Regions from separate parts of the Salinicoccus sesuvii genome, predicted to be linked through region 2. Evidence: predicted binding sites of a transcription regulator. Region 2 holds the regulator's gene; the other holds the start of a gene.
The links. Region 2 encodes Rex, which represses fermentation and respiration genes when NADH is low (regulators of the CRP and FNR family bind a similar motif). Its sites were predicted from a motif close to TTGTGAAATATTTCACAA; they were not measured.
Positions count from the first base shown of each region.

Region 1: a site for Rex is predicted at 9,115-9,132, ahead of ACFOJ8_RS03780 (citrate synthase). Genes of this name have one in related genera too.

Region 1 is NZ_JBHRWV010000002.1:209,945-221,155, reverse strand. Features, by position in the region: gene coaE (dephospho-CoA kinase) at 1-349, opposite strand, end outside; gene mutM (bifunctional DNA-formamidopyrimidine glycosylase/DNA-(apurinic or apyrimidinic site) lyase) at 354-1,223, opposite strand; gene polA (DNA polymerase I) at 1,232-3,832, opposite strand; gene ACFOJ8_RS03795 (AbgT family transporter) at 3,958-5,535, opposite strand; gene mdh (malate dehydrogenase) at 5,636-6,568, opposite strand; gene icd (NADP-dependent isocitrate dehydrogenase) at 6,600-7,865, opposite strand; gene ACFOJ8_RS03780 (citrate synthase) at 7,899-9,014, opposite strand; gene ACFOJ8_RS03775 (solute symporter family protein) at 9,244-10,791, opposite strand; gene ACFOJ8_RS03770 (DUF485 domain-containing protein) at 10,788-11,099, opposite strand.
Region 2 is NZ_JBHRWV010000010.1:247-11,457, forward strand. Features, by position in the region: gene tsaE (tRNA (adenosine(37)-N6)-threonylcarbamoyltransferase complex ATPase subunit type 1 TsaE) at 1-429, shown strand, start outside; gene tsaB (tRNA (adenosine(37)-N6)-threonylcarbamoyltransferase complex dimerization subunit type 1 TsaB) at 410-1,066, shown strand; gene rimI (ribosomal protein S18-alanine N-acetyltransferase) at 1,072-1,497, shown strand; gene tsaD (tRNA (adenosine(37)-N6)-threonylcarbamoyltransferase complex transferase subunit TsaD) at 1,490-2,512, shown strand; gene ACFOJ8_RS12065 (ABC transporter ATP-binding protein) at 2,773-4,686, opposite strand; gene ACFOJ8_RS12070 (redox-sensing transcriptional repressor Rex) at 4,824-5,456, shown strand; gene ACFOJ8_RS12075 (twin-arginine translocase TatA/TatE family subunit) at 5,467-5,733, shown strand; gene tatC (twin-arginine translocase subunit TatC) at 5,788-6,549, shown strand; gene ACFOJ8_RS12085 (glycoside hydrolase family 32 protein) at 6,561-8,030, shown strand; gene ACFOJ8_RS12090 (MurR/RpiR family transcriptional regulator) at 8,143-8,979, shown strand; gene ACFOJ8_RS12095 (LPXTG cell wall anchor domain-containing protein) at 9,145-10,230, shown strand; gene ACFOJ8_RS12100 (M3 family oligoendopeptidase) at 10,267-11,211, opposite strand, start outside.

The DNA of each region.
Region 1 (11,211 bases), on a different contig from region 2:
ATAACAGCGGGATATCAAGAAAGACGTGACTTTCCGATAAAGCAGCCTCTTTGTCACTGTCCATCAGTTTCCGAACTTCAGGATGAACCAGTTTGTTTAATACTTCTCGTTCCTTAGTATCATTAAAAATGACAGCGCCAAGCTTTCTTCGGTCAATCTCACCGTCTTCTTGGAGGATGTCATTACCGAAGTGCTCGATAATACCGGGGTACGCTGGTCCATCTTTAGCCGTCGACTTTTTTGCGTAGATATCGGCATCGAGTACTGGATAGCCTTTTTGTTTTATATAGTCCGAGGCGGTGGATTTGCCGCTAGCAATACCGCCTGTCAGTCCGATCACCTGGTTCATTATTTCACCTCTGACATGTTGTACAGTAGAATGTATTTCTTGTCGCAATTATCTTCGTCCTGACCGGTCCACCACATGTCCTGCAGTGCTTCTTCTGGTAGATGTTGAAGCGGTCTTGCATACTTCCCTTCTCACCAGATACACCTCTATAGTCAGAAATTGTCGACCCCCCGCTTTTAATAGAGAGGTTAAAAACGTCAGTAATAGCTTCGTGCAGTGCTATCAGCCTAGTAACAGAGACATTACCGGCTTTCCGTGTTGGCAATATGCCCGAAGTATACAGTGCTTCTGAGGCATATATATTGCCGACCCCTGGTATGACAGAACTGTCCATTATTACAGCTTTGATCGCTTTGTTCAAGTTGCCCGGTGCTTTTACTCGCTCTAAAAATTCAGGCAGACTACCCGAATCTGTATATTCAACAGCCATACGGGTGAATGGCGGGAATGTACTTAATCTATCCACTGTCGCCATTTCCCCAAACCGCCTGATGTCACAATAGATCAGTGCGCGTCCATCCTCGAGTCTGAAGACAACCTGCCAATGCTTGCGATAGTTGATGTCTGTGATAGCATCGATAGAATCTCTTACAAAATAAGCTCCGGACATTCCGAGGTGAGATATCATATGGAACAGACCATCCGATTTTTCCATTATGAAATACAAATATTTACCGCGTCTACCAATCTTTTTGATTGTCGCATCATGGACCTTCGAACTAAAACCTTCAAGATCTTCCTTGATGATTGTTCTGCGCCCCGTTTGGTGCCCTTTAATCACATAATCGGAAAACGCCACGGCTTCGATTCTAGCGCCTTCCACTTCTCTGGTCAAAGCACGCCTGACCAATTCTACTTCCGGTAATTCCGGCATATTTCCACCTACTTTACTTCATACCAATCACTGCCGTATCCATAGTCCACTTTGAGTGGCACCGAGAGCGCAATTGCATTTTCCATAATATCTTGGATGACTGGAATGAATGCTTCTACTTCTTCCTTCGGAATATCAAAGATCAGCTCATCGTGGATTTGCAGCAGCAATTGAGCATTAAATTTCTGTGCTTCTTCTGATTGTTCATATTTTACCATTGCGAGTTTTATTATGTCCGCTGCACTTCCCTGGATTGGTGAATTCATTGCTGTCCGTTCAGCAAAGCTCTTTGCATTGAAATTACGGCTTTGAATATCCGGAATGTATCTCCTACGGTTGAGCAGCGTTTTTACATAGCCATCGCGTCTGGCATCCTGGATGATGGACTTCATGAACATCTTGACCTCTGGGAATGAGTCGAGGTAATTATCGATGAAGGTCTTTGCTTCTTTTCGAGTAATACCGAGGTTCTGGCTCAGCCCATAATCACTGATGCCATAGACGATTCCAAAGTTGACTGCCTTTGCATTTCGCCTCATATCGCTGGTGACATCTTCACGTTCGACACCGAAGACTTCCATAGCGGTCTTAGTATGGATATCGGTGTCGCTTGTAAATGCACTCGTCATGGTTTCGTCACCAGTGATATGCGCAAGTACTCTGAGCTCAATCTGAGAATAGTCGAGCGCCAGTAGCACATGGGAATCATCTTTTGGCACAAAGGCTTTTCTAATCTTGCGACCTTCGTCAATGCGTATCGGTATATTTTGCAGATTCGGTTCAACCGATGAAAGACGCCCGGTCTGTGCCAGTGTCTGATTGAAACGTGTGTGGATTCTAGAGTCTTCCTTAATTTCACCTTGCAGCCCGATGACGTAGGTCGACTGCAGTTTTGAGAGCGATCGATAATCGAGAAGATAGCTGACGATTTCATGCTTACTCTGGAGCTCTTCTAGTACATCGACTGCAGTGGAGTAACCTGTCTTGGTCTTCTTCACAACAGGCAGTCCGAGCTTCTCGAATAAAATCACGCCGAGTTGCTTTGGAGAATTGATGTTGAACTCCTCCCCTGCAAGCGTATATATTTTTTCTTCAATCTCGTCAAGGCGTCCCTTTATCTCACCTTCCATATCTTTAAGTCGCGTTGCATCAACTGTAATGCCGCGATACTCCATACCGGAGAGCACTTTTGCGAGTGGGATCTCTAAGTCTTTCCAAAGATCATACATGCCGTCCTTTTCGAGCGATTCCGCCATCAGAGGGCCCACATAGTGGACTGCCATGACTTTATCACTTAAAAACTTGTCATGTTCCTCACCGGTAGGTTGCTTAGCATTTCGACCTTTGCCGTAGTGGAAGTCATCACTATCGATGTTGATATTAAATTGTCCGACGGTCTCTGCTACATCGATGATCTTCTTCGATGGATCCAACAGGAAACTACCAAGCATGATATCCGTGTCGAAAGCTTCAAAATGAATATCGAGATGTTTGAGAAGGCCCATTTGACGTTTGATGTCGTAGACATTGATAGTGTCTCTTGATTTCAAGAACTGCTCAAGCGCCTTATGATCTACATCTTCCACTTCGCTGATAAAAGTGTTTTCTCCATCAGTAATGACAATCTCTTTTGGACCATGGATCAGATAATTGTCTGCACGGACTTCCAAGTGTAGGGAAACTGCTGAACCGAGCGCGTCCAGAGTGTCGACACGATTGGAAGTAAATTCTTTCTTATCTTCAGCCTCAGAAGCTTCCATGTTCTTAAGCAGTGATTCGAATTCCAATTCTTTGAAAATTGCATACTTCTCTTCTTGATTTTCATTAGTAAAGGCGAGAGTGTCCATATCGAATTCGAGCGGAACTTCGCGATAGATGGTTGCGAGCGATTTACTCATTAAGGCATCCTCTTTGTGTTCCGTCAAATTCTCTTTCAGTTTCTTTCCTTTGATACTCTCTAGATTTTCAAGCACTGCTTCGACCGATCCATGTTCGCTGAGTAGTTTAAGCGCCGTTTTTTCTCCTACACCCGGGACACCCGGGATATTATCCGACTTGTCCCCCATAAGTCCTTTCAGATCAATAATTTGTTCTGGTTTTAGACCATAGGTCTCATCGACGAATGCCGGTGTGTATCGGTCTATATCGGAGATGCCTTTTTTTGTATAGTAAATGACCGTATTGTCACTTGCCAATTGTGTCAAATCCTTATCACCGGTAATAATGATGGTCTGGAATCCTTCTTGATCCGCTTTTTTGCTCAGTGTACCAATGATATCATCCGCTTCATACTCCTCCACTTCGTAGCGTTTGATACCATATGCATCAATCAGCCTTCGTATCGGTGCGAACTGTTCTCCGAGTTCAGGTGGCGTCTTCTGTCTGCCCCCTTTATATTCTTCGTACTGTTTGTGTCTGAAAGTTGATTTGCCTGCATCGAAAGCGACGAGGAAGTGCGTGGGTGCTTCTTCCTCAATCAATTTCTCAAGTAGTCTGGCATAACCGAATATTGCGTTCGTGTGGAGTCCGCTCTGGTTGCTCAGGAGCGGCAGCCCATAAAATGCGCGAAACGCCATACTGTTGCCGTCTATCAGTATCAGTTTGTTCATTTCCTTATCTCCTCTCTATCGAAATGATCCGACCGTCTGTTGCCAGTCTCTTCATAATCAGATTATACATTTCCACACCAGTTTAATCCATAAATAAAGGCACAGCGAATGCTGTGCCTTTAACATCAACCTGTATATTCAATTGGTGCGTTCGGTCCGAGCGGAATGCCAAACAGCATCCAGACAATCAGCATGATCATCCAAGCGATGAAGAAGAAGATAGAGTATGGTAGCATGACGGAAATCAACGTACCAATTCCAATTTTTCTATCATACTGCTGGGCGAACGCAATAATAATCGCAAAGTAAGTCATAAGCGGTGTAATGATATTGGTCGAAGAATCCGCAACACGATATGCCATGGTTGTCAGTTCAGGAGAATAGCCGAGTTGCATTAATATTGGGACGAAGATCGGTGCCATCATTGCCCATTTGGCACTTGCACTTCCGATGAAAAGATTGACCACAGCTGTAACGAACATGAAACCAATAATCAGTGGAATACCCGTCAGATTCAACGTTTCAAGTAGTTCAGCACCGTACACGCCGATAACTAGTCCAATATTGGACTCGGCGAAATATGCAACAAATTGTCCGGCAGTAAACGCCAAAACAATGAACATTCCCATTGCCGCCATCGTTTTCGTCATCTGATCCGCAACGTCTTTGTCGTTTCTGATCGATTTTGTTATCAACCCATAGACAAGTCCTGGGATGAAGAATAGGATCGCTATAATCGGTACTAGACCATCACTCATGAATGGTGACTGGATAATCGAATCCATGTAATTCCCTATTGCATCATCACCGCGCATTGGCGAGTTCGGTAGAATTACTAGAAGCGAAGCCAGTAGAGAGCCTACAATAACTGAAACGATCGCCCAGATGAGACCTTTCTTTTCAACCGGTTCCAATGGATTCATTTCATCAGTGTTATTTATAGCTTCCTCGTCTGCGTTTTTCGAATCAAAACTGCCAAGCCTCGGCTCTACAATCTTGTCCGATACAAACCAACCGACAAGTGTCAGCAAGAAGACACTAACGAAAATGAAGTAGTAGTTCATCGCAACAGTTATTCCTTCAGCGTATTGTGGATCGAGTACTGAAGCTGCAGCAATTGAAAGTTCTGAAAGTAGGGCATCTGTTCCGCTTAGCAGCAGGTTGGCTGAAAAGCCGGCTGAGACACCAGCGAATGCAGCTGCAAGACCCGCAAGCGGATGTCTACCGAGTGCCAGATAAAGTACAGCACCAAGTGGCGGTAGTACAACATATCCCGCGTCGGACGCAAGTGAAGACATGATACCTGCAAACACCAGTCCTGCAGTAATTAATTGCTTAGGAATCGCTAGAACAAATCCGCGTAGTGCTGCACTAATGAGGCCTGAACGTTCGGCAACCCCAATCCCAAGCATTGTTACAAGAACGACACCAAGCGGTGCAAAATTAATGAAGTTATCTGTCATGCTGGAGAATATGTAGCTTATCCCCTCACCATTCAGTAGATTATTAACAGAAACCGTACCTTGATCTTCTGCCGGGTGTTCAACAGTAACCTGAAGCATCGACAATATAGCAGAAGCAACCAGTGTCAGTGCTGCAAGTAATGCAAAAAGTGTTACTGGATGCGGTAGTTTATTACCAAGCCATTCGACAAAATTAAGGAATTTTTGAAAGATACCATTTTTCTTTCTACCATTTTCCATTCCCAAAATTTCCTCCCATTTATAGATTTTAGAAAATTCAAAAAGGCCGCCCTAAAGGCAGCCTTTTCAGTATAATATCCGTACTTAAATTTTACAAATACTATTTCAACACATCCATCACATTACTCACAGAATCTCTGGACTTATCCAATTGGGATTTTTCTTCATCAGATAATTCAAGCTCGATGATTTTCTCAATCCCATCCGCGCCGAGCACTGTCGGTACACCAAGATAGAGGTTGTCATAACCATACTCGCCCTCAAGATATGCAATTGCGGGAAGTACGCGTTTTTGATCAAACAGAATTGCTTCAGCCATCTCAACAAGTGCCGCAGCAGGCGCATAGTAGGCCGAACCGTTTCCAAGCAGATTGACAATTTCAGCGCCACCTTTTCTGGTGCGCTCGATTATGGCATCAATCCGTTCCTGATCTAGAAGGCTCGTCAATGGCACCCCACCTACACTTGAATAGCGGATGAGTGGCACCATGTCATCACCATGTCCACCGAGTACGAATCCTTGAACATCTTTCGCGGAAAGATTCAATTCTTTAGCAACAAAAGTTCTAAACCTTGCCGTATCGAGAACACCGGATTGGCCAATGACCCGGTTTTTAGGGAATCCGGACTCTTTGAACACTGTATAAGTCATTGCGTCCACCGGGTTGGTCAAGACGATGATTGAGCAGTCCGGTGAATATTTAACGATTTCACGCGTAACCGCAGACATCACTTTTTGGTTGGTTTTTACCAAATCATCACGACTCATGCCCGGCTTTCTGGCAATCCCTGCTGTGATGATTACAATATCTGAGTCTTTAGTGTCTTCGTAACTACTTGTTCCAGTTATATCAACATCTGTACCGAGAACTGGTGTAGCCTCCATCATATCAAGCGCCTTGCCTTTGGTTGGATCTTCAGACTGAGGAATATCTACAAGTACAATGTCACCTAAAGCTTTAGAAGCTGCAATAAATGCTGTTGTTGCTCCAGTAAAGCCGGCACCGATAACGGAAATCTTTTTTCTATTCATGCTATCCACCCTTCCTAATCAGCAGACTTATCTACATGTTTTTAACTAGTTCATCTCCAAATTCAGAGCACTTCACTTCTCTTGCGCCGTCCATCAGACGAGCAAAGTCATAAGTCACTACTTTGGAAGCAATAGTTTTCTCCATCGCCTTTGTGACCAAATCAGCTGCTTCTTGCCATCCGAGGTGCTCAAGCATAAGTACGCCTGATAGGATAACTGAAGAAGGATTGACTTTATCCAAACCAGCGTATTTTGGTGCAGTACCATGCGTTGCTTCGAAGATGGCATGACCAGTTTCATAGTTGATATTAGCGCCTGGCGCAATACCGATACCGCCCACTTGCGCTGCAAGTGCGTCGGAGATGTAGTCGCCATTCAGGTTCATTGTTGCAACGACTCCAAAGTCCTTCGGACGTGTCAGGATCTGCTGTAAGAAGATGTCTGCAATTGCGTCCTTGATGATGATCTTTCCAGCTGCTTCAGCTTCTGACTGTGCTTTGTCAGCAGCCTCACGGCCTTCATCTTCAACAATCTTATCGTACACTTTCCAAGTGAATACTTTGTCGCCAAATTCGCGCTCTGCAAGATCGTAACCCCATGCTTTAAATGCACCTTCGGTGAACTTCATAATGTTGCCTTTGTGAACAAGAGTCACGGATGGACGGTTGTTTTCAATTGCATAGTTGATTGCTGAACGCACCAGTCTTTCTGTACCTTCTTTTGAGACTGGCTTGATACCGATACCTGAAGTTTCAGGGAAACGGATATTCTTGGCACCCATTTCATTCTGAAGGAAATCGATGATCTTCTTGACGTCATCCGTACCTTCTTGAAACTCGATACCTGCATAAATATCTTCAGTGTTCTCACGGAAGATGACCATATCTGTATCTTCCGGACGTTTTAGAGGAGAAGGTACACCTTCAAAATATCTTACCGGACGTAGACAAGTGAACAGATCAAGCTCCTGCCTCAATGCAACGTTTAGAGAACGGATACCGCCTCCGATTGGTGTCGTCAGAGGACCTTTGATAGCGAGAAGGTACTCTTCGATTGTGTCGAGAGTCTCCTGTGGCAACCATTCGCCTGTCTTATCATAGGCTTTTTGCCCAGCCAGTACTTCTTTCCATTCGATTTTCTTCTTGCCATCGTATGCTTTCTCTACTGCACCATCTAAAACTTTGCTGGCTGCACTCCAGATATCTGGTCCAATTCCATCACCTTCGATATATGGAATGATCGGCTGGTCGGGTACGTTCAGTACACCATCTTTTGTAGTAATCTTTTGACTAGACATAAATATATTCCTCCAGTTTTTAGTCTCGGTACCTTACCTGTTTTCAATTGCTTCGTATTTTTTGCCTGTCTGACCAATATATTCTGCTCTCGGTCTGATCAGTCTATTGTCTTGGTACTGTTCCAAAATATGTGCAAGCCATCCAGAGACTCGACTGACAGCAAAGATTGGTGTAAACAGATCGTGATCGATACCTAGTGAGTGATATACAGTCGCACTGAAGAAGTCTACATTAGGAAGCAAGCCTTTCTCTCTTTCCACAACTTCGGCGATTTTGACAGATTTTTCGTAGAACTCAGGTTGCCCGGCCTCATCTGTCAACTTCTTCGACATATCTTTGAGGTACTTGGCACGTGGGTCGCCCTCCTTATAAACGCGGTGGCCCATACCCATGATTTTTTCCTTATTCGCAAACTTTTCTTCCAGATAACCTTCAACTGCATCAACAGACTCTATTTCAGAAAGCATCTGCATTACGCGCTCATTGGCACCACCGTGCAATGGTCCTTTAAGGGCACCAGCTGCTGCGGTTACACCTGAATAGACATCGGATAGCGTAGCAACACAAACACGTGCTGTAAATGTGGATGCATTCAGCTCATGGTCGGCATGCAAAACAAGTGCCTTGTTCATCGCTTCCACCTGTGTTTCATTTGGTTCCTCGCCATACATCATGTAGAGGAAGTTAGCCGCATAAGTAAGACCCTGCTTTGGTTTGACGACTTCCTGTCCTTGTCTGATCCTGGAAAAGGCTGCAACGACCGATGCAATCTTGGCCTGGATTCGAATCGATTTCTCCTGGTTCGCTTCATCGCTCATGTCCTCAGCATTCGGATCAAAGTGAGCTAGATATGATAGAGCAGTCCGGACAGCAGTCATCGGATGGACTTTATCTGCAGCGTACTCCTCAAAATGACCATAAATGCGTGGATTGAGTGTCATGTACTCAAACAGTTTACCTTGGAAAGTTTCTAATTCGTCCTGGTTTGGGAGTCTATCGTTCCAAAGCAGAAAAACGACTTCTTCGAACAATGCGTTTTCAGCGAGGTCATCAATTTCATAACCACAGTAAGTAAGTTGTGAACCAATGATGGAGCTGATGCGGGACTCAGCCGCTACAACGCCTTCTAAACCTTTCTTGTCAGACATATCGATTCTCCTTCTCGTTAAACATTAAATAGCCACCTGGCTTTAAAACCATTATATCAAATTCAAAAGCTTTGTGAACAATACAAGAATCTTCTTTAGATTGTGAAAATTATCTCGTTATCCTTCTCGAAAGCCCTTACATAAAGGAAAAGACGATAATTTCATAGAATTATCGTCTAAATAAGAAATGATTAATTAACTTATTGATTCTTATAACATAAACTTATATTTAGTGATTTACTTCAGCTGTAGAGATACCCGTTACAGATTTAACTTTAACTTCCCTATACTTATCATAAGACTCTGGCTTTCCTAGAAATGTACCTAAGAACGCCCCGATGAACCCGGCAGGTACTGAAATCAATGCAGGATTACTAAGTGGGAATATCGGATCCATAGCAATGAAGCCTGTCCCTGCAGCATTCATGACATTTGGTCCCAATATAACCAGAATAAGAGAAACGGCAAGTCCGGTCAAAATGCCGGTGATGGCACCTTGGGTATTAAATCGTTTCCAAAATATAGTATAGACGATGACTGGCAAATTGGCACTGGCGGCGACACAGAATGCAAGGGATACAAGGAACGCAACATTCTGATCTTGGGCGAATATAGCGAGAATAATAGAGAGTGCACTAACACTGAATGCTGCAATTTTTGCAGCAAGCATTTGTTGGCTTTCTGTAACTTGACCTTTTTTGATGACTTGACCGTATATATCGTGTGCAAAGGCACTTGCTCCAGATAATACCAGACCGGCTACTACAGCAAGAATTGTTGCAAAAGCAACGGCTGCAACGAACGACATGAGTAAGTCTCCTCCAAGCCTTTCAGCAAGTAGAGGCGCCGCCATATTACCTGCAGGATTGGCAGCGATGATTTCTTCTCGAGTCAGAAGTGCAGCAGCACCGAAACCAAGGAAAATTGTAAGAATATAAAATATGCCAATAATCCATGTTGCCCACATGACGGAACTTCTCGCAGTCTTTGCATCCTTAACTGTAAAGAACCTCATGAGAATGTGCGGCAGCCCTGCTGTACCGAAAAGAAGTGCAACAATCAGCGAGATATTATTGAGCGGAGATTGTCCTTGGGCACCCGGATTCAGGAAAGACCCTTCTAGCTCAGGTGCTGTAACGTTCTTCATTTCTCCGAACATCGTAAATATGTTGAAGTTGAACTGGATTAGTACGAGTATCGAAATCAGTATTGTACCTATCATCAACAACACAGCCTTAATCATCTGTACCCAGCTCGTAGCTGTCATACCTCCGAAAAGAACATAGATAGTCATCATGATGCCGACGATGATGACGGAGACACTGTACGGTATGCCGAACAGAAGCTGAATGAGCGCCCCAGCACCGACGAGCTGCGCAAGCATATAGAAAATAACAATTGTAATGGAAGACAAGGCTGCGAACGCTCTTACCTTCTTTAATTCAAATCGCGCGGCAATCATATCCGCCACTGTGTACTTACCTAAGTTTCTAAGTGGTTCGGCGACGACGTACAAGACAACAAGATATGCAGTCAGATAACCTACGCTATAGAAGAACCCATCAAATCCCCATAGCGCTATGGCACCTGCAATTCCTAGAAACGAAGCTGCGGACAGGTAATCCCCAGAAATGGCGAGTCCGTTCTGCCAACCTGTAAGCCCTCCACCTGCTGTATAGAAGTCGCTTGCGGAGTTCGTCCGTTTGGAAGCAAAATATGTAATGACCAAGGTTGCTCCGACGAACGCCAGAAACATGATGATGACTGTCCAATTCATTTATATTCCCCTTCCTTGTACTTCCTGATGATCTCATCTGCTTCTCTGTCAAATGTCTTTGCACGACTCATGTAAACGGTTACAAGAGTCCATACCATAATAAACAACATGAGCGCGTATATCCATGCCCACGAAATGTTTCCAAATGCTTCGTTGTTTAGGATAGTAGTATAGCCGGTAAGTACTGGGAAAATTAGCGTAGCGATGATGAAAAATATAGTGAGCGGTAAAATGAACTTATTGCGCTTCTTCAAAAGTGACTCGAACTCCGGTTGTGACGAAATCTTCTTGTAATCAATATCTGACATTAAAACTCCCCCTTCTAAACTACATTTTATTTCCAGTGTATAATAATGTCAATTTTTAGAATAATTAAATAATGTAAAATTTCATTATTTAATTTAATAAGTTTTGAAAAGT
Region 2 (11,211 bases):
GAAAGGCTTGCCGATACAATAGCCCAAAATATAATGCCGGGCAGTATAATTCTTCTATCCGGTGATCTGGGTGCTGGCAAGACAACATTCACACAATTTCTTGGTAGTTCTCTCGGAGTTAAAAGAAGAATGAGCTCTCCGACCTTTAATATTATCAAAACTTATCAGGGTAAATATACGATTCATCATATGGACTGTTACAGACTTGAGGATAGTGAAGAAGATTTGGGATTCGATGAATACTTCAATGATGATGATGTATCCATTGTAGAATGGCCTCAGTTTATTCAAGAATTTCTACCTGAGCAACGTTTGGAAATTCATATCGCTGTTGTTGAGCAAGTGAGACGCGTCTTTACCCTCTCTTCATTAGGTCCGGGATATACTAAAATAATGGAGGCATTAGCAAATGATTTCCCTTCTAATTGATACTTCCAACAGACCGTTATCTGTAGCTCTTAATAAGAACTGTATTTGTCTAGCGGAAATAAACACGACAGTAAAGAAGACACACTCGGCCACAGTGATGGTCTATATCAACCAATTGTTTAAGATGACAGGTTATAATAAAAAAAATATTGACCGAATTATAGTAGCCAGGGGGCCAGGATCATATACTGGTGTCCGCATCGGTGTTACTGTGGCAAAGACACTGGCATATGCCCTTCGTGTTCCTCTCTACTCGGTATCTTCATTGGCTGTCATCGCATCTTCAAGCAATAGAACAGGCATACTGGTTCCCATGTTTGATGGGAGAAGAGGAAATGTTTACAGTGCAGCTTATCAAGTGGATCAGTCTGAGATGAGCATACGAGTTACGGAAGGGTATAGGTCTCTTGATGCATTGAGTGAAAAACTTGAAGAATATCCAAAGCAACAATCTCTTTTGGATGGTGATGAGAAATTCAGTGAAAAAATTGAATCATATCTCCACACAGTCCCACGTATTAGCACGATTGAGAGGTACGTTACCATGATACGCGAGGAGGATGTTCACAGTATGGTTCCGGAATATCTAAAACTATCGGAGGCTGAGAAGAATTGGATGGAGCGTACACAGAAATAAGAAAAATGACAATCGAGGATCTGAAATCAGTATACGATATTGAATGTGCTTCTTTTCCTCACACTTCCTGGAATATGGAATCATTTTTAAGAGAGTTGACCGCTAACCAGTTTGCATACTATTTTGTGATAGAAAAGGAAGGCAATATCGTTGGCTATTGTGGTATGTGGCTGGTCATCGATCAGAGCCAGATAACAACCATAGCCGTCAGTGGTAAAGAGCAGGGCCAAGGCTACGGTCGGCAATTGATGCAGCATGCTAAAGCTTATGCATCAAATTCTGCTGATATACTATCATTAGAAGTAAGTATCGACAACGAAAAAGCAATAAAGTTATATGAAAAAGAAGGGTTCCTCTATGGGGGAATTCGTAAAGATTACTATGGACCTGGAAAGGATGCACATGTGATGTGGATGAAGCTCAATGAATGAAGATGTCGTTATACTAAGTATCGAGACGAGTTGTGATGAAACAGCATGTAGTATTGTTAGAAATGGAAATGATATTCTAGCCAATGTTGTAGTCAGTCAGATCGAAAGCCACAAACGTTTTGGCGGTGTCGTGCCAGAAGTAGCTTCAAGACATCATGTTGAGACGATAACAGTGGTTATTGAACAAGCACTTGAGACTTCGGGATTGATGCCAGAGAATCTATCTGCGGTAGCAGTGACGGAAGGGCCGGGTCTGATTGGTGCACTACTAGTCGGTATAAATGCAGCCAAAGCTTTTAGTTTTGCTCATGATCTGCCATTGATTCCGGTCCACCATATTGCAGGACACATATACGCCAATCAGTTGGAAGAGGAGATCAATTTTCCACTCATCTCCCTCATTGTTTCAGGCGGACATACAGAATTAATCTATATGAAGGATCATTTATCTTTTGAAGTTATCGGAGAGACAAGGGACGATGCGGTGGGTGAAGCTTACGATAAGGTCGCCAGAGTTATCGGACTGCCGTATCCGGGTGGTCCTCATATTGATCGCCTCAGCACAGAAGGTAAGGACAGTTTTAATTTTCCAAGAGCTTATCTTGAGCCTGGAAGTTATGATTTTAGTTTCAGTGGTTTAAAGTCGGCAGTCATTAACACATTGCACAACCATAGACAGAAAGATCTCGAAGTGAAAGATGAAGATGTAGCGAGGAGCTTTCAGGAGAGTGTCATTGATGTACTGACGAAAAAAACCATGCAAGCCGTAACGGAATACGACGTTGAAAACTTGATCATCGCTGGTGGTGTCGCAGCAAACAGAGGCCTCCGCACACGATTTGAAACACTTTGTCAGGATCAGAATATAAAATTGAGTGTTCCTGCTTTAAAATACTGCACAGACAACGCTGCAATGATTGGTGCGGTAGCTTATCATCTCTATAAACATAAAGCATTTGGTGATTTAGATCTTAACGGCAGAAACTATATTGATATTGAAGAATACAGTATATAAAAGGGCGGTCCTGTAACTCAGGACCGCCCTTTTATATAGAGTACAAAGTTTTATTTCCTAGCATCTGTGGATAAATTGTCGATAAAAAATAAAAATTTGAGGAAAGCCGACGATAACTGGGGATATATATGTGTACAAATCTGTGGATAAAAGGTGGACAATGTGGACCAATCGCAATGATCCCTGAGGTGAAAGGTTCGGTGCTGTGTATAACATCAGACAACTGATCCATCACTTTAAAAGAAGGGTATTTTCAGAGTTTATACTTCTTCAATCTGTGCCTCTGTTTCTTCCCACTCGAGCATCTTAGATTCCAATGCTTGTTGCTTCTCGATCAACTGCTGATTGTATTCCGATGCTTTCTCGTAGTCACCATATACTTCAGGCTCGGCTAGTTTCTCTTCTATACTCGAAATTTCTTCTTCCAGTTGGAGAATATTTTCTTCAATTCTCGAAGCAGCACGTTTCAGTTTCTGCATTTCATTACGCTTTTGCTTCTGCTGCTGATAATCGGAACCACTCTGCTCATCAGATCGGTTACTTTCTTCTTGGATGGCGAGCGAAGCCTGCTCATCCTTCTTGTGACGGTAATAGCTATAATCTCCATTGTAGATCTTTACATGCTGCTGATCCATTTCCACAATCTTGGTTGCAATGCGGTCAATGAAGTATCGGTCGTGAGAAACGAATAGGATTGTTCCGGGGAAGTTCTGAAGGGCTTTCTCAAGGACTTCCTTACTGTCGATATCCAAGTGGTTGGTTGGTTCATCGAGTATGAGTAGATTATTTTTTTCTAGCATCAACCGGGCCAACTGTATACGTGCTTTCTCGCCACCGCTTAAATCGTTGACACTTTTTAGTACTTCTTCCTGAGTAAAAAGGAAGCGGCCAAGGACTTTGCGAACATCGCTTTCATTCATTTCTGGATACTCGTGCCATAGTTCCTCTAATACGTTTCTGTTAGAGGTGAATTCTGCCTGTTTCTGATCATAATACCCGATGGAAACATTCGTCCCATATATGATCTCTCCCTCATGCCGCGGCAGCTCTTTGGCAATCGTCTTTACAAGAGTAGATTTGCCTATACCATTTGGACCGATGATGGCCAGCCGGTCGCCTTTATCGACATTCAGAGTGATGCCACTGTTTAGTGTCTGCTCATATCCAATGGAGAGGGAGTTGATTCTGAGAACATCGTTCCCGCTTTCCCTTCTTATATCAAAAGAAAAACGTGCACTTTTGCGGTCGATCATCGGTGTATCCATCCGATCCATCTGTTCCAGTTTCTTACGTCTGCTTTTGGCCATATTACTCGTCGATGCTCGCGCTATGTTTTTTTCAACGAATGTTTGGAGCTGTTTGATCTCCTTCTGCTGATGTTCATACGCCTTTACCTGCAGACTGAAGTTTTTTTCTTTCTCTTTCACATACTTCGTATAATTGCTGTGGTAGAGTGTTCCTCGATGCATCTCGACTTCGAATATCTTGTCTACGGTACGATCAAGGAAATAGCGATCGTGACTGATAATCGCAATTGCCCCGGTGAAGCTGTTCAGGTACTGTTCAAGCCATGTTACAGTCCCCATATCGAGATGATTGGTTGGCTCGTCGAGCAGTAGCAGATCGGGTTTTGACAAAAGCATCTGGCCGAGTGCAAGGCGTGTCTTCTGACCACCTGAGAAAGCATCGACATTACGATCAAGATCATCGTTCGAAAAGTTCAGGCCGATAAGGACTGTCTTAATCTGGGCATCAATTGTATAGCCGCCACTAGATTCGAAGATGTTCTGCAGTCTGTCGTATTTCTCCATCTGTTCACTATAGGAGGGATGCTGGTAATCGTGTTCTGCTAGCCATCTGGTTGTGGCGTTCATTTCCTCTTGGGTATACAGTAGATCGGCGAAGGGTCGCATCATTTCATCCCTTACAGTCTGAGTGGATTCAAGTGTCATCTGCTGGGTAAGGTATCCAATTGCAATACCCTTCGGAGTTGTGATTCTGCCTTCTTCAATACCGAGTTCCCCGGCCATCATCTTCATTAATGTCGTCTTGCCGGCACCGTTTTTGCCGACGATACCGACTGTTTCACCTTTTTTTATTTCAAGGTTTATATTTGAGAAAATCTGGTCTGTACCGAAAGACTTTCCTACATTTCCTAATTGCATTACTATCATATTAATTCCCCCACTCCATTCAATTTTACAATAAATGAGTCAAAAAAACGATGAAATTAAATGACAATGACTACACTATGAAAATGGAGATATGCTATAATATACCAACAGAGTGCAATAGAAGAGGTGTGGGACATTTGAATAGTAAAAAGAAAATCCCAAACGCAACAATGAAACGTCTTCCTTTATACTATAGATTTTTCAAGAACGCCGAAAAATCCAGTGTAGATAGAGTTTCCTCAAGAGAGATCAGCGAAGCACTGGATATTGATTCAGCCACAATTAGGAGAGATTTCTCCTACTTTGGTGAGCTCGGCAGGAAAGGTTACGGCTACAATGTCAAGAGCCTGCTGAATTTCTTCATGGAGCATATCCAGGGTAACGAAGTGAGGAACGTAGCGATCATTGGTGCAGGGAATTTGGGCAGTGCATTATTAAACTACAAATTCAACAACATAAATGATAGAATGAATGTGGTAGCTGCTTTTGATAGTAATGCTCAGATCGTCGGGACATCCATCAATGGCACGGCAGTATATCATTCGGATGAGCTTGAAGATCTGGTCAGTCAGCACGGCATAGACGTCGCGATACTCACCCTGCCAGCTGAAGTCAGTCAAAATATGGCTGAGCGTCTGGTGGAAGCGGGTATCAAAGGCATACTCAACTTCACGCCGATCAGATTGAACGTAAGTGATGAAATCTATGTCCATAATATAGATTTGAGCGTTGAATTACAGGCACTATTCTTTTATATGAAACATATCTAGGAGGGATACTATGCTCGAAACATTAATGCCGGTGACGCTGATGGCAGTAGGCCCGACAAGTATGATCGTGATTGCTGTTGTAGCATTGATCATATTCGGACCTAAAAAATTGCCTCAATTCGGACGCGCAATGGGTTCAACTTTAAGAGAATTTAAAGATGCAACCAAAGGTCTCGCCACTGATGATGATGACGATGACGACGAACGCGATAAGAAACAACAACCAAAGAAGATCGAAACAGTCGAAGTTGAAAAGGTTGAAGAAACTAAAGTATAAAGATCCAAAGGGGTGGCGAAAGCCGCCTTTTTTTTGAAGAGGTGAAAACGAATTATGAACGACTCGGAAAAAAGGGAGATTACCGAGCATCTGGATGAATTGAGAAAGCGGCTACTGATTGTCATGTACTTTTTCGTAGGTGCATTGATCATCGGTTTTTTCCTGTCTAAGCCATTGATTTATCATATGCAGAATGCTCCATGGACACAAGCAATACAGATGCATGCATTCCAGGTAACGGATCCATTGAAAATTTATTTAATGATTATCGTTGTCATCGGTTTCGTTATTGTGCTGCCAGTAATTCTCTATCAACTCTGGGCATTTGTTTCTCCGGGGTTATACAGTAATGAGCAGAAGCTGACTTTGAGTTATATACCGATTGTCATGATCCTGATGCTACTCGGTATGGCTTTTGGTTATTTCGTTCTTGTGCCCTATATCATCCAGTTCACGTTCGAATTATCCGAGGACATGGGTATCGAAACGACGATTGGAATCAACCAGTATTTTGGCTTCCTTTTCAGGACGGTGTTGCCATTCGGAATCATATTCCAGATGCCGATTCTAGTCTTGTTCTTAACCCAGCTAGGACTATTGACGCCATCCTTTTTGAAGCAGAACAGAAAATATGCCTACTTCATTTTGTTGGTGGTCGCAGCGCTTATTGCACCACCGGATGTGATGACGCATGTCATGATTACTATACCGATGATTATTCTTTATGAAATTAGCATCTACATTTCCAAAATCGGCTATCGTAGATATCTGAAAGCAGAGCAAAAAGCACTAGAGGAATCGTTGGATTCCGAATAGGGGGGTTCCAGGTGAAATTCAATTGGGATGAAGAAGCACCTCAGGTGCTTGATGGCAGTGATGAAAAATGGATGCACCAGCTTGGAAGGGCGCAAGAAGATCCATGGCGGCAGAAATATCATATCCAACCGCCTGCAGGCAGTATGAATTCATTGGACGGTTTCGTTTATCATGAGGGCAGGTATCATATCTTATACCAGTGGGCTCCCTTCTACTCACAAGGTAAAAAGTATCTATATCACGTCACATCGGAAAATCTTGCTGTCTATCACGATATGGGAATAGCAAGCACACTACCGCAAGGTGCATGTTCAGGTTCTGCTTCTACAATGGACGATCTGCATACGTACCATACAGTAATCGATGGAGATATATCACATCAGGAACATACGGTGTGGATTTCAGGAACAGGGGTGCTTCGTCCATCCCACACAGAGATCATTATGAAAGGATCGCCAAAAGGATATGGTGCAACTCTCAAAGATCCGAAGGTGTGGGAGGAAAGTGAAAGATATTTCATGATGCTCGGAGCGATGACACAAGATGAGTTCGGGCGTGTGCTCTGCTTCAGAGGCACAAACCTTGAAACTCTCGACTATCTGGGTGAACTGAAAACCGATCTTGACCAATTTGGTTTTATGTGGGAATCGCCTGAGCTGTTTGAATTGGATGGTGGTGATGTCCTCATGTTCTGCCCACAAGGGCTCGACAAGTATCAACATAGCTACTGGAACATCTACCAGTCTGGATATATTCTCGGCAGTGTTGATAGAGAGTCGATGACAATGGTGCATGGCGAATTCAGTGAACTAGATCAAGGTTTTGATTTCTATGCGCCGAAGACGACCTGTGACGCTTTTGGAAGACGGTTTATGATCGGATGGATGGGAATGAAGGAAACGATTTATCCTACAGATGGCACGTGGTCACATTGTCTGACGCTGCCAAGGGAGTTGTCTATTGAAGAGGGGATACTGAGGCAGCGACCCGTGGCTGCGTTATCAACTCTAAGAATGGATGAACTGACAGCGGAAGGATACTTTGATCATCGTCCGAAAAAGATGAAAGATTTCTATGGTGATAATTACGAGCTTACAATGGATATCCTCGAGAATAATGCGACGCAGATATATATCAATTTGAGAATGAGCAGAAGAGAACAGACGAGTCTAATATATGATGCCGAGGCCCATACGCTTACACTCGATACGACTTTCAGTGGCCAGATGCCTGAGAATGTCGATGGCACAACACGTACAGCGAAGCTTGACGGTCCTCTTTTAAAACTCCGCATATTTGTAGATATTTCAAGTATTGAAATTTTTATCAATGATGGGGAGGCGGTCATGACAGCCCGCATCTTTCCATCGGAAAAAGCAGAAGGGGTGGAACTGTCCACCGAACTTGGCAACTGCTATGTCAAATTGTCCAAATACAAATTAAAGCCCCTTTATGTGCATCCGGACGTTCAGACGGAATAGGGACAACGGATTTCAATGTCTGTACACAATATTATTTCAATTCTGCTTATAATCGATTGAGTATTCTGTTATTATAAACTTACATACAGTGAGGGTGAGAGGAGAAGTGGATATGTTTTCGGTACTGAGTCAGATTCGCAAACGTTATGAGTACATGACACCTGTAGAGCAGCGGATTGCAGATTTTATGCTGGCCAATCCTGCCAAAGTCATCAACATGCCTGTTAAGGACATCGCAAGAAACAGTAATACGAGCGATGCGGCTATCGTCAGATTTTCAAAGAGGATCGGTCTTGCCGGCATAAAAGAATTAAAAGTTGAGCTTGCAAAGGAGCTCCATACACTTGAGAAAGAGAACATATCAAGGGTCATCGATCTTGAAAACGATACTCATAAAGATATCTTCGACAAAGTGTTCAAAAATACGATACAAGCCCTCTACAATACAGAAAAGATTGTCGATCGTGATACGATGAAGCAGGCTGCCGAACTCTTCGCCAAATCGGACAATACATTTATATTTGGCCTTGGGGATTCCTCCAATATCGGAAATGAACTGGAACAGAAGCTACATAGAGTCAATATCAATGCGTTCTTTACTTCAGATAAGTATCTCTGCATGACACGGTTGTCCAATGCTACTGATAATGATGTCTTGTTCCTCATCACCCTATCCGGTAAGACGAAGGAAGTAGTCGAAGTTGTAAAGCTCGCCAAGAAACTTGGCGTCAAGACCGTCATACTTACCCAAAATCATGCCTCTATCGCAAAACGCAATGCAGACATTGCCATAGAAATCACAGAAGAAGAGACAAATATACAGTATATGAACATGACCAGTCGTATAGCGCAGCTCGTCATCTGCGATGTTCTATTCTTCTACATCTGTCGGGAGCTTGGATCCTCGGCATATGAAACCATTATTAAGACCTATGACGTTACACACTGATCTCCTTTCGTGCCGAAGGGAGATTTTTTTATTTATGGAGATAAGAATAATATACAGTTACTTTTTTGAAATATTTCTGAAATATTCCACGTTAATAAGACACCATTATTAAGGTTATGTAACAACTCTGATATTGGGTAGATACCCCCACGCTATTCTAATATAATGATGATTATTGAAAGAGACTATCACGAGTATAGTCTAATGGGGGAAGTCGCATTGAAGAATAAAATAATGAAGAGTGGTATTGCATGCCTATTGGTTTCATCCACTATTTTCATATCCAATATAGACACAGTCGTCGAAGCGGAAGAATCAGAAGCAGAAATGTCTGTCGAAGAATCTGTGACAAATGAAGCGGCCCAGCCAGAAAGCCTCGAAGAATCAACAGAAGAAGTAGAGGTCGAGACTACAGAGGAACGTACTACAGAACAATCTGCTGAGTCGACGACACAATCGCCAGTTGAAAGAGAAACTGTGAAAGAAGACGTACTCGTCGGTGCAATGCCCGATGATTCTCCGGAAAACGAGATTCGTCAACGCACAATAACAGCGCATGAAGCGAATGAGGAAAGTCAAGAAAGTACCCCATATGCCGAACCGTCGTCAGAGCAACCATCCCAACTCCCTTCTAATGAAACGAGCGGGAATGATATTGTACCGGAGCCTACCGCTGAACCGGTAACAGAGGAAGCGCCAACAACAGAAACTGAGACAGAAACACCCGTCCCTGAGGGAACGGGGCAGTTGCCAGCAGACGAAATCCCTGTAGAGGAAAATGAAATTCCAACTATGGAGCCAGTGGAACCGTCAGCTGAAGCACCGTCAACAGGTTCTGGAACCGAAGAATTCTCTAGCCCATATCCTGAAGTAGACAATAACAGCCTCCAGTCCGAATCGACGGAAGTGCCAGCGCAAGGAGTAAAGCGGTATTTCCGTTATGATCATGGTAATATACTAGAAGGCATCACACTTGAGCCCGGCGGACCGGAAGCAGACTTTGAACTACTGGATAAGCGTGTCAATCGCTTGCTGTCTGCAAGGATCATGGAAGAATCCGAAGTGGATGATACAGTGATATATGATATTGAGGCACAAGTCAAAAGTGAAGAGGAAGTAGCTACTGGAACATCACGTGAAGTGCTTCCGAACACGGGAGAGACGAACTATACTTTCATTTATGGTACAGTGCTGTTGATTTGTGGACTCACTTTGCTCTTCATCATGAGAAAACCGAAAAGCGATAAATAGAAAGAGTGCCCCATCCATCGGATGGGGCACTCTTTCTTATAGTACTTTATCGTCGATTGAATTCAAGTAATCTTTGACTTCCCCGACAACAGATACAAGACATCCATCTTCAAACGGAGAGGTCAGGTTGGCAGACTCGACAAGTGCATTGAACGGCAGTGAGCCACCTAGTTTACACAGTTTGATATAATCCGCCCACGCTGCATCGAAGTCTTCATTTGCACGTTTCCAGAACTGGAGTGCGCAGACCTGTGCCAGTGTATAGTCGATGTAATAGAATGGCACTCCGAATACATGCCCTTGTCTATGCCAGAACGCTCCGCTTGAGAGTGGTTCAATGCTGTCATAGTCACGATGCGGCAAATACTTATCTTCGAGCTTCTTCCATTCCTGGCGACGCTCGAGCGGTGTGAGTTCCGGATTTTCATAGACGATGTGCTGAAATTCATCAATCGCCACACCATAGGGTAGGAAGGAGATGTTGTCAGCCATATGGGTAAACTTGAATTTGTCCGTGTCTGTCTTAAAGAACAAGTCCATCCAAGGATAAGTAAAGTATTCCATACTCATGGAATGGATCTCTGCAGCCTCGAGTGTTGGGAATTGATATTCCGGTACTTCGAATCCTCTCGACATGTAGCTTTGGAATGCGTGTCCCGCCTCATGTGTCAGTACCGTCACATCATCAAGCGTGCCATTGAAGTTCGAGAAGATGAACGGAGAGGCGTAGTTCGGAATGAATGTGCAATATCCGCCGCCTTCCTTACCCTTTTTGGCTTCTACATCAAACAGTTCGCGCTCTCTCATGAATGTATAGAATTCATCAGTTTCAGAGGATAGCTCGCTGTACATCTTGGCACCGTTCTGAAGAATCTCTTCGGCATTTCCTTTAGGTGTTGCGTTGCCAGTTACGAAGTCGAAGGATTCGTCGTACGACTTCAACTCGGAGAGTCCGATTCTCTTACGTTGGCGTTCTTTCAA